Linked DNA regions of Methylicorpusculum oleiharenae. The protein of the gene in region 2 interacts with the protein of the main gene of each other region in a pairwise test. Links are inferred from orthologs where the notes say so. Each region holds a gene or a part of one and is shown on either strand. Other genes may lie near its edges.

What was found. Proteins that work in one complex are often made in the same cells at the same time.
Region 1: the proteins of ybgC (region 2) and secA interact in binary tests that used the Escherichia coli proteins (3 or more experiments, as listed by UniProt). The link is inferred for Methylicorpusculum oleiharenae from one-to-one orthologs.

The regions. Positions count from the first base shown.
Region 1 is NZ_WUTY02000001.1:272,662-277,370, forward strand. Bases 1,450-4,709 are described here. They hold secA (preprotein translocase subunit SecA), read right to left. Parts: upstream 4,368-4,709; coding sequence 1,650-4,367; downstream 1,450-1,649. Outside these bases: GO003_RS01320 (glycogen/starch/alpha-glucan phosphorylase), read right to left, coding at 1-1,420. UniProt on the Escherichia coli protein: Required for protein export, interacts with the SecYEG preprotein conducting channel.
Region 2 is NZ_WUTY02000001.1:2,563,118-2,569,904, reverse strand. Bases 987-3,693 are described here. They hold ybgC (tol-pal system-associated acyl-CoA thioesterase), read right to left. Parts: upstream 2,689-3,693; coding sequence 2,284-2,688; downstream 987-2,283. Other genes in these bases: ruvB (Holliday junction branch migration DNA helicase RuvB), read right to left, coding at 2,764-3,693; tolQ (protein TolQ), read right to left, coding at 1,617-2,294; tolR (protein TolR), read right to left, coding at 1,186-1,620; tolA (cell envelope integrity protein TolA), read right to left, coding at 987-1,180. In the rest of the region: more of tolA, read right to left, coding at 1-986; more of ruvB, read right to left, coding at 3,694-3,795; Holliday junction branch migration protein RuvA, read right to left, coding at 3,795-4,400; crossover junction endodeoxyribonuclease RuvC, read right to left, coding at 4,397-4,897; GO003_RS11625 (YebC/PmpR family DNA-binding transcriptional regulator), read right to left, coding at 5,122-5,874; GO003_RS11620 (HAD-IB family phosphatase), read right to left, coding at 6,022-6,663; serA (phosphoglycerate dehydrogenase), read right to left, coding at 6,660-6,787.

The DNA.
Region 1 (4,709 bases), 2.3 Mb from region 2 along the record:
ATAGTTCGTAGAAATCCCTGAAAAGCCCTTCCTGTAGCAGCTTTGAATGAAGTTCCGCCACGCCGTTAACAGAATAGCAGCCCACTATTGCCAAGTATGCCATTCTGACCTGTTTTTCATTACCTTCCTCAATCAATGACATCCGTCTCATACGATCATGATCACCAGGCCAATGCACTGAAACTTCTGCTATAAAATGAGAATTGATTTCGTAAATGATTTCCAGCAAACGAGGCAATAAACTTTCGAACAAATTAACAGACCAACGCTCCAGAGCCTCCGGCAGCAGCGTATGGTTGGTATAAGCCATCGTATTTCTGGTAATTTTCCAGGCATGATCCCAATCCAAACCATGAATATCGATCAACAGACGCATTAACTCGGCAACCGCGATACTGGGATGAGTGTCGTTAAGCTGGAAGCAGTTTTTTTCTGCAAATTGAGAAAAATCGTTGCCATGCCGCCCTACCCAATTGGCAATGACATCCTGCAAGCTGGCCGAAGCCAGAAGATATTGCTGGCGCAATCGAAGAGCTTTGCCGTTTTCATTGGCATCGTTCGGATAGAGCACCATGGTAATGTTTTCTGCAGTATTTTTTGCCGCAACCGATTCAGCATAATCCCCTGCATTAAATTCCTGCAAGTCAAATTCTTCAGTTGCCGTCGCTTTCCATAAGCGCAAGGTATTGACAGTACCATTTTTGTAACCGGGAATCGGAGTATCAAAAGGCACCGCAAGCACATCGTGCGTATCTATCCAGCAGACCCTCTTTTTTCCGCGCTCATCGATATGAGATTCGGTGTGCCCGCCAAACTTGATTCTATGAGCATATTCAGGTCTTTCTATCTCCCAAATATTGCCATTGCGTAACCAATGGTCCGGTTTTTCAACTTGCTCACCATTGACCAGCGTCTGGCTGAACATGCCGTATTCATAGCGCAAACCATAACCTGTCACCGGCAATTGAAGTGTCGCGCAACTGTCAATGAAACAAGCGGCTAATCGCCCGAGACCACCATTGCCCAAGCCCGCATCAGGCTCGCTGTCAATGAGTTCTTCGATTTCCAGACCGAGCTCGTACATTGCACTTTTTGCAACATCGGTAACGCCCAAATTTAGCATTGCGTTGCTGAGCGTGCGCCCCATCAAAAATTCCATCGACAAATAAAATGCTCTTTTGCAATCTTCCTTTTTATAAGCGTTGTACGTCGCTTTCCACCGCTCAATGAGACGGTCACTGATCGCCAGAGCTAACGCTTCATAAGCATAATAGGGAGATCTGCAGTTTTCGTCGCGACCTAAACGATGGCCATAGTACCTCTTGAAATCTGCTACCAGATGATTGCTCTCTAATCCTAAAGGTGAAAGCTTGGTAATATTAGCTGCCGGTTTACTGCTTGTGAATTTTTTGGAATGCATAGTTGAACCACTTGATTTAAAAAAAATTCTACTCGGGTTATTAACGCGTCATGGCCTAAAACAGCTTGTCTGCAATGTAATGTTGGGAAGCTAGTTTTGTAACTTCCCACCCATTCGTTTTTCATTGCAGGCTTTTGGAAATTAAGGCCGTACCCAAATTCTATCGAATAACATGATTATTACAGCAAGCGCAGGTATAGCAGCAAAGCAGTATTGTTTTTACTTGAAATTAACTTATCTGACCATGGCACTGCTTATATTTTTTTCCGGAACCGCAGGGACAAGGATCATTCCTTCCAACTTTTTTTCCATCACGGACAAAAGGCTGCTCGGCATCTGCCTCACCCGTCACATCCGCATCATGCTCGATCGCCTGAACAAATGACTCGGCTTCAGCATGTTCAAAATGCAACTCTTGAGGCTCCTGACGCTGCTCATCAATTGCCCGAACATCCTCTTCCTCTTGCACCTGAACTTTCGCAAGAATCCCAACGACTTCATACTTTATGTGGTCCAGAAGAGCCGTAAACATATCAAACGATTCACGTTTATATTCCTGCTTCGGATCTTTTTGCGCATAGCCTCTAAAATGAATACCCTGACGAAGATGATCCATTGCAGCAAGATGTTCTTTCCAGCTGTTATCCAACACCTGCATCATGACCGATTTTTCGAAGTGCCTTAGCACGTCAGGCGCAATTCTCTCTTCTTTTTGTTTATAAGACTGCTCAACCAGTTCGACAATGCGGTCTCTTAATATTGCTTCATGCAATTTTTTATCGTCGGCAAGCATTTGCCGAACTGGAATTTCCACATTGAACTCCTGATGTAAATGCTCTTCTAACCCTTTGGTATTCCATTGCTCTTCCATGGTTTTTGGAGGGATATACTGAGTAATCACATTGTTGACCACATCTTTTCTGATCTGCGTGATGATGTCGGAAATATCTTCTGCCGCCATCAACTCATTACGTTGCGCATAAACAACCTTCCGCTGATCATTCGCCACGTCATCGTAAGTCAATATTTGTTTGCGAATATCAAAATTTCGGTTTTCCACTTTTTGCTGGGCGCTTTCAATCGAGCGGGTTACCCAGGGATGCTCAATCGCCTCGCCATGTCCCATGCCCAGTTTTTGCATCAACGATGCCACGCGATCCGAAGCGAAAATACGCATCAAAGGATCTTCCAAGGACAGATAAAAACGTGTTGAACCCGGGTCACCCTGGCGTCCGGAGCGGCCTCTTAACTGATTATCGACCCGGCGGGATTCGTGCCGTTCTGAACCGATGACATGAAGCCCTCCGCTATCCAGCACAAGCTGGTGTCTATCCAGCCAAGCTCCACGGACTTTTTGTATCTCTTCTTCGCTTGTTCCCTCAGGCAATGCTTTCAATTCTTCGTCCAGGTTTCCCCCCAGCACGATATCCGTTCCCCTACCCGCCATATTGGTGGCTATAGTTACAGCTCCGGGCATACCGGCTTGGGCGATAATATGCGCCTCGCGTTCATGCTGCTTGGCATTGAGCACTTCATGCTTGATTTTTTGCTGAGTCAGCAATCTGGATATAATTTCGGAATTTTCAATTGACGTGGTACCCACTAAAACCGGCTGCCCACGCTCAACGCATTGTTTAATATCTTCGACAATGGCCTGATATTTTTCTATAGCCGTCAGATAGACCAAATCACCCAGATCTTTTCTGATCATCGGCCTATGGGTAGGAATCACAACCACTTCCAGACCGTATATACTATTTAATTCAAATGCCTCCGTATCTGCAGTACCGGTCATACCGGACAGCTTTTCATAAAGCCTGAAATAATTTTGAAAGGTGATGGAGGCCAAAGTTTGATTTTCGTTTTGAATAGCCACATGCTCTTTTGCTTCTATCGCTTGATGCAAGCCTTCCGACCAGCGTCGCCCAGGCATAACACGCCCGGTAAACTCATCAACAATGACGACCTCATTGTTTGCGACGATATAATCAACATCTTTTTGAAATAAATTGTGTGCTCTCAACGATGCATTCAGATAATGCATGAGCCTGATATTAGCAGCGTCATACAAACTTCCACCTTCCGCCATCAAACCATGCTCTATCATTAACCGCTCGACCCGTTCATGACCTTCTTCAGTCAAATAAACCTGTCTGGTTTTCTCATCGACAGAAAAATCGCCCGGCTCGTCTTCTTTTTCCTGTTTGGTAAGGAAAGGAACAATTTCGTTCGCTTTCATATAAACTTCGGTACTGCCTTCTGTCGGCCCGGAAATGATTAACGGGGTTCTTGCCTCGTCAATCAGAATGGAGTCCACCTCATCGACAATCGCAAATGCCAGCTCACGCTGAACTTTTTGGGCCATGCTGAACGCCATATTGTCGCGCAGATAGTCAAACCCGAATTCATTGTTTGTTCCATAGGTAATGTCGGAAGCATAAGCGGTACGACGCTCACGGCTATCCATTTGGCTCACAATAACCCCAGTTGTCAAGCCGAGAAAACCGTACAACTTGCCCATCCAATCCGCATCACGAGCCGCCAAATAATCGTTAACGGTAACGACATGTACGCCCTTCCCCGGCAAGGCATTAAGATAAGCCGCCAGCGTTGCCATCAATGTTTTACCTTCTCCGGTCTTCATTTCGGCAATTTTGCCGTCATTCAGTACCATACCGCCGATCAACTGAACATCGAAGTGACGCATTCCAAATACCCGGGAAGACGCCTCTCTGACAGTAGCAAAAGCTTCAGGAATCAAATCATCTATTGTTTCGCCTTTTTCCAGACGATCACGGAACTCCAGCGTTTTTGCTTTTAGTTCCTCGTCGGATAATCTTTCATAATCGGCCGCCAGCGCATTGATTTTTTTTACCAGCTTCCTTTTTTTCTTGATCAAGCGATCATTTCGACTGCCTATTACAATTTTAACCAGATTACCCAGCATGCTTTTTTCCGATGTGATTTGTGAGATTGCATTTTCAAATAGCGCCGATTATATAACGAGTGGCCCTTTTTTTACAGTTAAAAACAACCCTGGCAAACTGATATCGATACTGTACAGACAGTAGAATTTCCGAAATTACAAATAAACACACTTTCCGGTTCGACACCTCAGAGGCCAATTACTGCCACGGGTACATTAGAGAGAACCACCCAATATGGCGCATGTGGCATGATCAATAGCCACAAAAGGCACGAAAAATAGGATTGGGTGGATTGCGGATTTTAAGCGGATTCATCAAGAACGGATGAGAAATGAAATATTAATGCAGTGAGTACCTTGTTT
Region 2 (6,787 bases):
TCGAATCGTCTTCCTGTTTACGTTTTTCCGCTGCGGCCTGTTCGGCTTTTTGTCTTTTTACTTCAGCTGCCGCTGCGGCTGCTTGCTCAGCCTTCAGCTTGGACTGTTCTTGCTGCTTGCGCTGTTCCGCCGCCTGTTGCTGAGCTTTTTGTTTTTCAGCTTCTGCTTTTTGTTGAGCTGCTTTTTCCTGTTTTTGTTTTTCTGCCGCAACTTGAGCCGCTTTTTGCTTAATATCCTGCTCTTGTTTACGTTTTTGTTCAGCCGATTGCTCGGCTTTTTCCTTAGCAGCTTCCTGTTGTTTGCGTTGTTCAGCTGCCAGTTGCTGAGCCTTTAATTTTTCAGCCTCTGCTTTTTGTTGAACCGCTTTTTCCTGTTTTTGTTTTTCTGCCGCAACTTGAGCCGCTTTTTGCTTAATATCCTGCTCTTGTTTACGTTTTTGTTCAGCCGCTTGCTCGGCTTTTTCCTTGGCAGCTTCCTGTTGTTTGCGTTGTTCAGCTGCCAATTGCTGAACCTTTAATTTTTCAGCCTCTGCTTTTTGTTGAACCGCTTTTTCCTGTTTTTGTTTTTCTGCCGCAACTTGAGCCGCTTTTTGCTTAATATCCTGCTCTTGTTTACGTTTTTGTTCAGCCGCTTGCTCGGCTTTTTCCTTGGCAGCTTCCTGTTGTTTGCGTTGTTCAGCTGCCAATTGCTGAACCTTTAATTTTTCAGCCTCTGCTTTTTGTTGAACCGCTTTTTCCTGTTTTTGTTTTTCTGCCGCAACTTGAGCCGCTTTTTGCTTAATATCCTGCTCTTGTTTACGCTTTTGTTCAGCCGCTTGCTCGGCTTTTTCCTTGGCAGCTTCTTGCTGTTTGCGTTGTTCAGCTTCTGCTTTTTGGGCGGCTTCTTCTTCCAATTTTCTTTTCTCAGCTGCCATTTTCTCGGCGCGCTTTTTTTCCTGTTCTGCCGCTTGCCGGGCTAATGCCTGTGCCTGCCTGAGATTTTCTTGCTCGATTTTTTTTAGCCGGTCCGCTTCTGCCTGAATAACTGCATCATCAATAACGACGGCATCAATAGCTTCTGGTAATGGATTTGACTCGGGCGTTACCTGGAAATCGAAACTGAACAAAAATACACTGAGCAGCAACAGATGCAGGGATAACGCCAGCGTAAACGGCCAACCGAATTTGCGTTTGTTATTCATGCACTCTATTGTTGATGCTGATAAGGCTGCGTCATTAAACCGACTTTGGGAACACCTGCATTTTTCAAGGCCGCCATAGCCGTGATGACTTTGCCATAATCGACATCCTTATCGCCTCGAATAAATACTTGTATTTTTGGCTTGCCCTGCAAAACGTCTGTCACTTTGCTCAACAACTCTTCCGATTCGACAGGAATACTGGTTTGGCCGCCCAAATCCACAAAATACTGACCGTCCTTATCAATCGAAACAATTATGGGCGGATCGTTTTTTTGTTCGGTGGCTTCGGATTCGGCTTGTGGTAAATCAACGTCTACCCCTGTTTGCAACATAGGTGCCGTGACCATAAAAATGATCAATAAAACCAGGGTCACGTCGATGTACGGAACGACGTTTATTTCTGCCTTTGGCTTTCTTCTTCCGTTTTGCCTGCTACTCATTGACTGTGTGCCTGCCTCTGTAACAAAACGACAAACTCGTCGATAAACAATTCATACCGACCGATCAAACGGTCCAGATTGGTCGCAAAACGGTTGTAGGCGACTACCGCCGGAATCGCGGCAAACAAACCGATTGCTGTCGCGATTAAGGCTTCGGCAATGCCTGGCGCTACTTGAGCCAGCGTAGCCTGCTGGACATTACCTAGAGAGCGGAATGAATTCATGATGCCCCAGACAGTACCGAATAAACCTATATACGGACTAATAGAACCGACCGTGGCCAAGAAAGGCAAATGCTCATCCAGCCGTTCCAGCTCACGATTTAACTCAATTTTCATCGCCCGTTGTGCATTTTCCACCTGAAACTGAGGATTAATGCCGCCCATTTGGCGCATTCTGGAAAATTCCTTATAGCCCGCCATAAATAATTTTTCTATCCCTTCAGGCTCAAAGTCATCGGATGCCAGACGCTTGTATAACTCGGTCAAATCAACGCCTGACCAGAACTCTTCTTCAAATTCGTCAGCAATAATCGCGGCGCGGTTGAATTCCTTGCGCTTGGTAAATATAAAAGTCCAGGAAATCAGCGATGCAACCACCAGGATCAGCATCACCATCTGAACCAAAAAGCTGGCTTCTTTTATTAAATGAAAAAGGGATAAATCAGCATTCATTCTTAAATTGCTCTATTAAAATTTTAGGTATGGCCTTAGGCCGCATAGTTTCCGGATCAACACAGGCGATGCGTACCAATCCCTTGCACAACACATCTTCACCTCGATAAATAAACTGTTCAAACAACAAACTGGCTTTCTTTTCCTCAATGATCCCGGCGGTGACCGAGATTAATTCGTTAAAACGAGCAGGCTTCAGGTAGTCGATTTGAACGGAACGCACAACGAAGATAATTCGTTCATTTCTAATGAGGCTATCTTGCTCGAACCCCGCAGCACGGAGCATTTCAGTTCTGCACCGTTCAAAAAACTTCAGATAGTTGGCATAAAACACCACACCGCCCGCATCCGTGTCTTCATAATAAATACGAATTGGCCACTCAAATTTTTGCAGGGTCATTGTATAGGAACAATACTTGATTTTTCAATGACATCGGCTAAAAACCGGAGAAATCTCTTCACCCTGATCTCAGGTAAACACATCATCGGTTTCACCCAGGTGTTTCGGCGGCTTTAAACCAAAATGCAGGTAAGCATTATGGGTGACAATCCGTCCACGCGGCGTTCGCATAATAAAACCTTGCTGCAGCAGATAAGGTTCCAAGACATCCTCTATGGTTCCCCGCTCCTCGCTGATCGCCGCAGCCAAGGTGTCCAGTCCTACCGGTCCGCCGTTGAAATTATCTATCATCATTAACAGCAATTTTCGGTCCAATGCATCAAATCCATTGGCATCCACTTTCAACATTAAAAGCGCGAGATCAGCGACGGACTGATTAATAATGCCGTCACCTTTAACTTGAGCATAATCGCGCACCCGGCGAAGCAAGCGGTTGGCAATACGCGGCGTTCCTCGGGCACGACGGGCGATTTCAGCAGCACCGGCATTATCGATGGCAATGCCCAATAATGAGGCGGAACGCACCACAATACTTGCCAGTTCCTCAACCGTATAAAACTCAAGCCTCTGCACAATCCCAAAACGGTCGCGTAACGGCGAAGTCAATAAGCCTGCCCGGGTAGTTGCGCCCACCAGGGTAAAAGGCGGCAAATCCAGTTTGATCGATCTGGCGGCGGGTCCTTCACCGATCATGATGTCAATCTGATAATCTTCCATCGCAGGGTACAGCACTTCTTCGACAACCGGGCTCAAGCGATGAATCTCATCGATAAACAGCACATCATGCGTCTGCAGATTGGTCAGCAAAGCCGCCAGGTCGCCTGCTTTATCAAGCACAGGGCCCGATGTGCAACGGATATTGACACCCATCTCTGTTGCGATAATCATCGCCAGGGTCGTTTTCCCCAAACCGGGCGGACCAAAAATCAGCACATGATCCAGTGCTTCCTGACGACGAGTCGCCGCTTGAATAAAAATATCCATTTGCGCGCGCAGTTCGGGCTGACCGATATATTCGCTGAGTTTTTTAGGCCGAATAGCCCTATCAACCCGTTCTTCGTCTCCTCGGCCCCGAGAGCTAATCAAACGGTCTTCCTCGATCATCGGCTTGCGCCTTGCAGAGCAAGCCGGATTATCGCTTCACAAGTTTTGCCCTCAACTGGAATGCTGCGCACCATTTTTGCCGCATCAACCGGCTTATAACCCAGCGCACACAATGCGCTGATCGCTTCTTGCTGGGGCTTTAATTCAGATTGTGAAACCGACACGTCCGAACCCTTGACTGCACCGACCTCATCGCCCAAGTCCGGCAGGCGGTCACGCATTTCGATGATCAGCCGTTCGGCTGTTTTTTTGCCTACACCGGGCAACCGCACCAATGCTTGCGTATCGTTATTATGAATGCAGCGATGAAAATCTTCAGCGCTCTGACCGGACAAAATCGTCAAAGCCAGTTTGGGTCCTACGCCGTTGACCTTGATCAAGGCCCTGAACATCAGGCGGTCGGTTTCGGTGGAAAAACCGAATAAGATATGTGCGTCTTCACGCACGACCAAATGGGTAAACAAAGTAACCGGGGCACCCAAAGCGGGGAGATTATAAAATGTAGTCATCGGCGCTTCGACTTCGTAACCGACGCCATTGACATCAATCACCAATTGAGGCGGGGCTTTGACGACCAGCTTGCCACTCAAAAAACCAATCATCGCCAAACTCCCGAGCTTAAACGGCGCTCAGTCTGCTGATAATGAGCATGACAAAGACAGATTCCTAACGCATCGCCAGCATCGATCTGAAGAGTGCCCTGAATATTTAACAAGATTTTTACCATGTGCTGGACTTGCGCTTTTTCAGCATTACCTTTTCCGACCAAAGCCTGTTTGACTTGCCGTGCCGCATATTCAAAAACCGGCAAACCTGCTGACTGTACCGCGCAAATCGCGGCACCTCGAGCTTGCCCAAGTTTTAGCGCTGAATCGGCATTTTTATGCATGAATACCGATTCAATTGCCATTTGATCAGGCTGATAATTTTCGACAACTTCAACCAGGCCTTTGAAAATCTGTTTCAATCGATCCGGAAAATAGTCCGCAGTGACTTTGATACTGCCACTGGCTATATACCTCGTTCCGTGCGGTAAATCTTCAATAACCCCATAGCCGGTTATCCGGGAACCGGGGTCTATACCTAAAATTTTTGTCACGTTCGATTTAAACAGCCGGATAGGAAAGGATTGATTATTTGTATCTGCTCACCCCCCTCCAATTTTAGTGGGTGTAGGTGGTTGATTGAAAAGGCTTCTGCAACAGGGATGTTGCAGAGAGCTACAGGGACGCATGGATGCGTCCTTTGAAATCAAGCACCTACACCCTTAATTCAAAGCGGGCGAGTAGTTACGATTTTTTTATAACTCGAATGAATAAGCGCTTAATCAACAGCCATGTTATTCATTATTTCCTCGCTGATTTCGGCATTCGAATAGACATTTTGCACATCATCCAAATCCTCTAAACGGTCAATCAGCCGCAACAACTTCTCGGCATCATTTTGATCCAAATCAGCTTGGGTGGAAGCCTGCATGGTCACCTCCGAATTCTCGGGAACGAAACCCGAGGCAATCAACGACTCTTTAACTTCAAGATAGTTTTCAGGCGCTGTCGTCACATCAATGGTCCCGTCTTCATTGGTAACCACATCATCGACACCCGCTTCCAGCGCCGCTTCGATAATGGCATCTTCATCCACCGTATCGGGAAAACTGATAATGCCCACTTTAGTGAACAAATAAGCAACAGAACCATCCGTCCCCAAATTTCCGCCCGCCTTCGTGAAAGCATGACGCACTTCGCCTACAGTTCGGTTACGGTTATCGGTTAAACAATCAACCATGATGGCCGCACCGCCGGGTCCATAGCCTTCATAGCGCACTTCCTCGTAATTGGCGCCATCTTGAACGCCCAACGCTTTTTTGATGGTGTTATCGATGGTGTCGCGCTTCATGTTAGCGCCCAACGCTTTATCGATTGCGGTGCGCAAGGTAGGATTGCTGGCAGGATCGCCTCCTCCCGATTTAGCTGCGACAGAAATTTCACGAATCATTTTTGTGAAAATCTTGCCGCGTTTGGCGTCTTGTCCGGCTTTTCTGTGTTTTATGTTAGCCCACTTACTATGTCCAGCCATACTTCTCTCTAAATCTGTAATAAAAAACTGCGGATTCTACCATTCTGCCTGCAGCTTATCGAATTTAAGTCAATGAAGATTCAATCGATCGAATCAGGGGATCGATCTTGTGAGTACTTGACGAGGACTCACAAGATCGAATGACAATTATCTCAAGTAATCCAAAACAGCCTGCAAAGAGGGCTCGCTGATGAAGTGATCCGCCTGCTCCTGGACAATCGGTCTGGCAACAACCCCGCCAAAACCAATAAAAAAAGCGCCCGCCTGCTTGGATTCAAGATCGGTTTTGCCGTCTCCAACCATCGCCAAGCGTTGTCCGGCTTGACTTAGCTGTTTGCAAACCTGAGCTTTTCCGCCGGCTCTGGCCAAGGTTGATGCGCGATCAAAGTCGCGATAACTGCCATCTTCGTTAAAAAAGATATCCACCGCAAACACATGGCTTTCGGGTAAATTGAGCAGTGACGCCATGGGCCAAATAGCCTGACGGATTCCGCCACTGACAATGTACACGGACTTACCCAGTGCCGTTAACTCAGTGAACAGCGCCTCAACACCGGCAACTTTTTCGCGGATATATTCATCTGCCAACCAATCAATAGCCTGTTTGTCGGGCTTTATCATTTCCAGGCGATGGCCGTAAACGGCCTCTAACGGCACCTCACCGTTCATTGCCTGGTCGGTCAAACGGGCCATTTCTTCACCCATGCCCGCTCTTTTTGCCAATTCATCTATCCCTTCGATTTTGCTCAGCGTACTGTCAAAATCAAAACAGATACGGTCAAAACTCATAGAATGACCTGAGCCGCGCGATGAACTGCTGGAATATCGCACAACTGAGCCAGTAAATCATCGTTCAACGGCTCGGAAATACTGATCACCGCCATAGCCATTTCATTATTGGCTCCGCCAACTT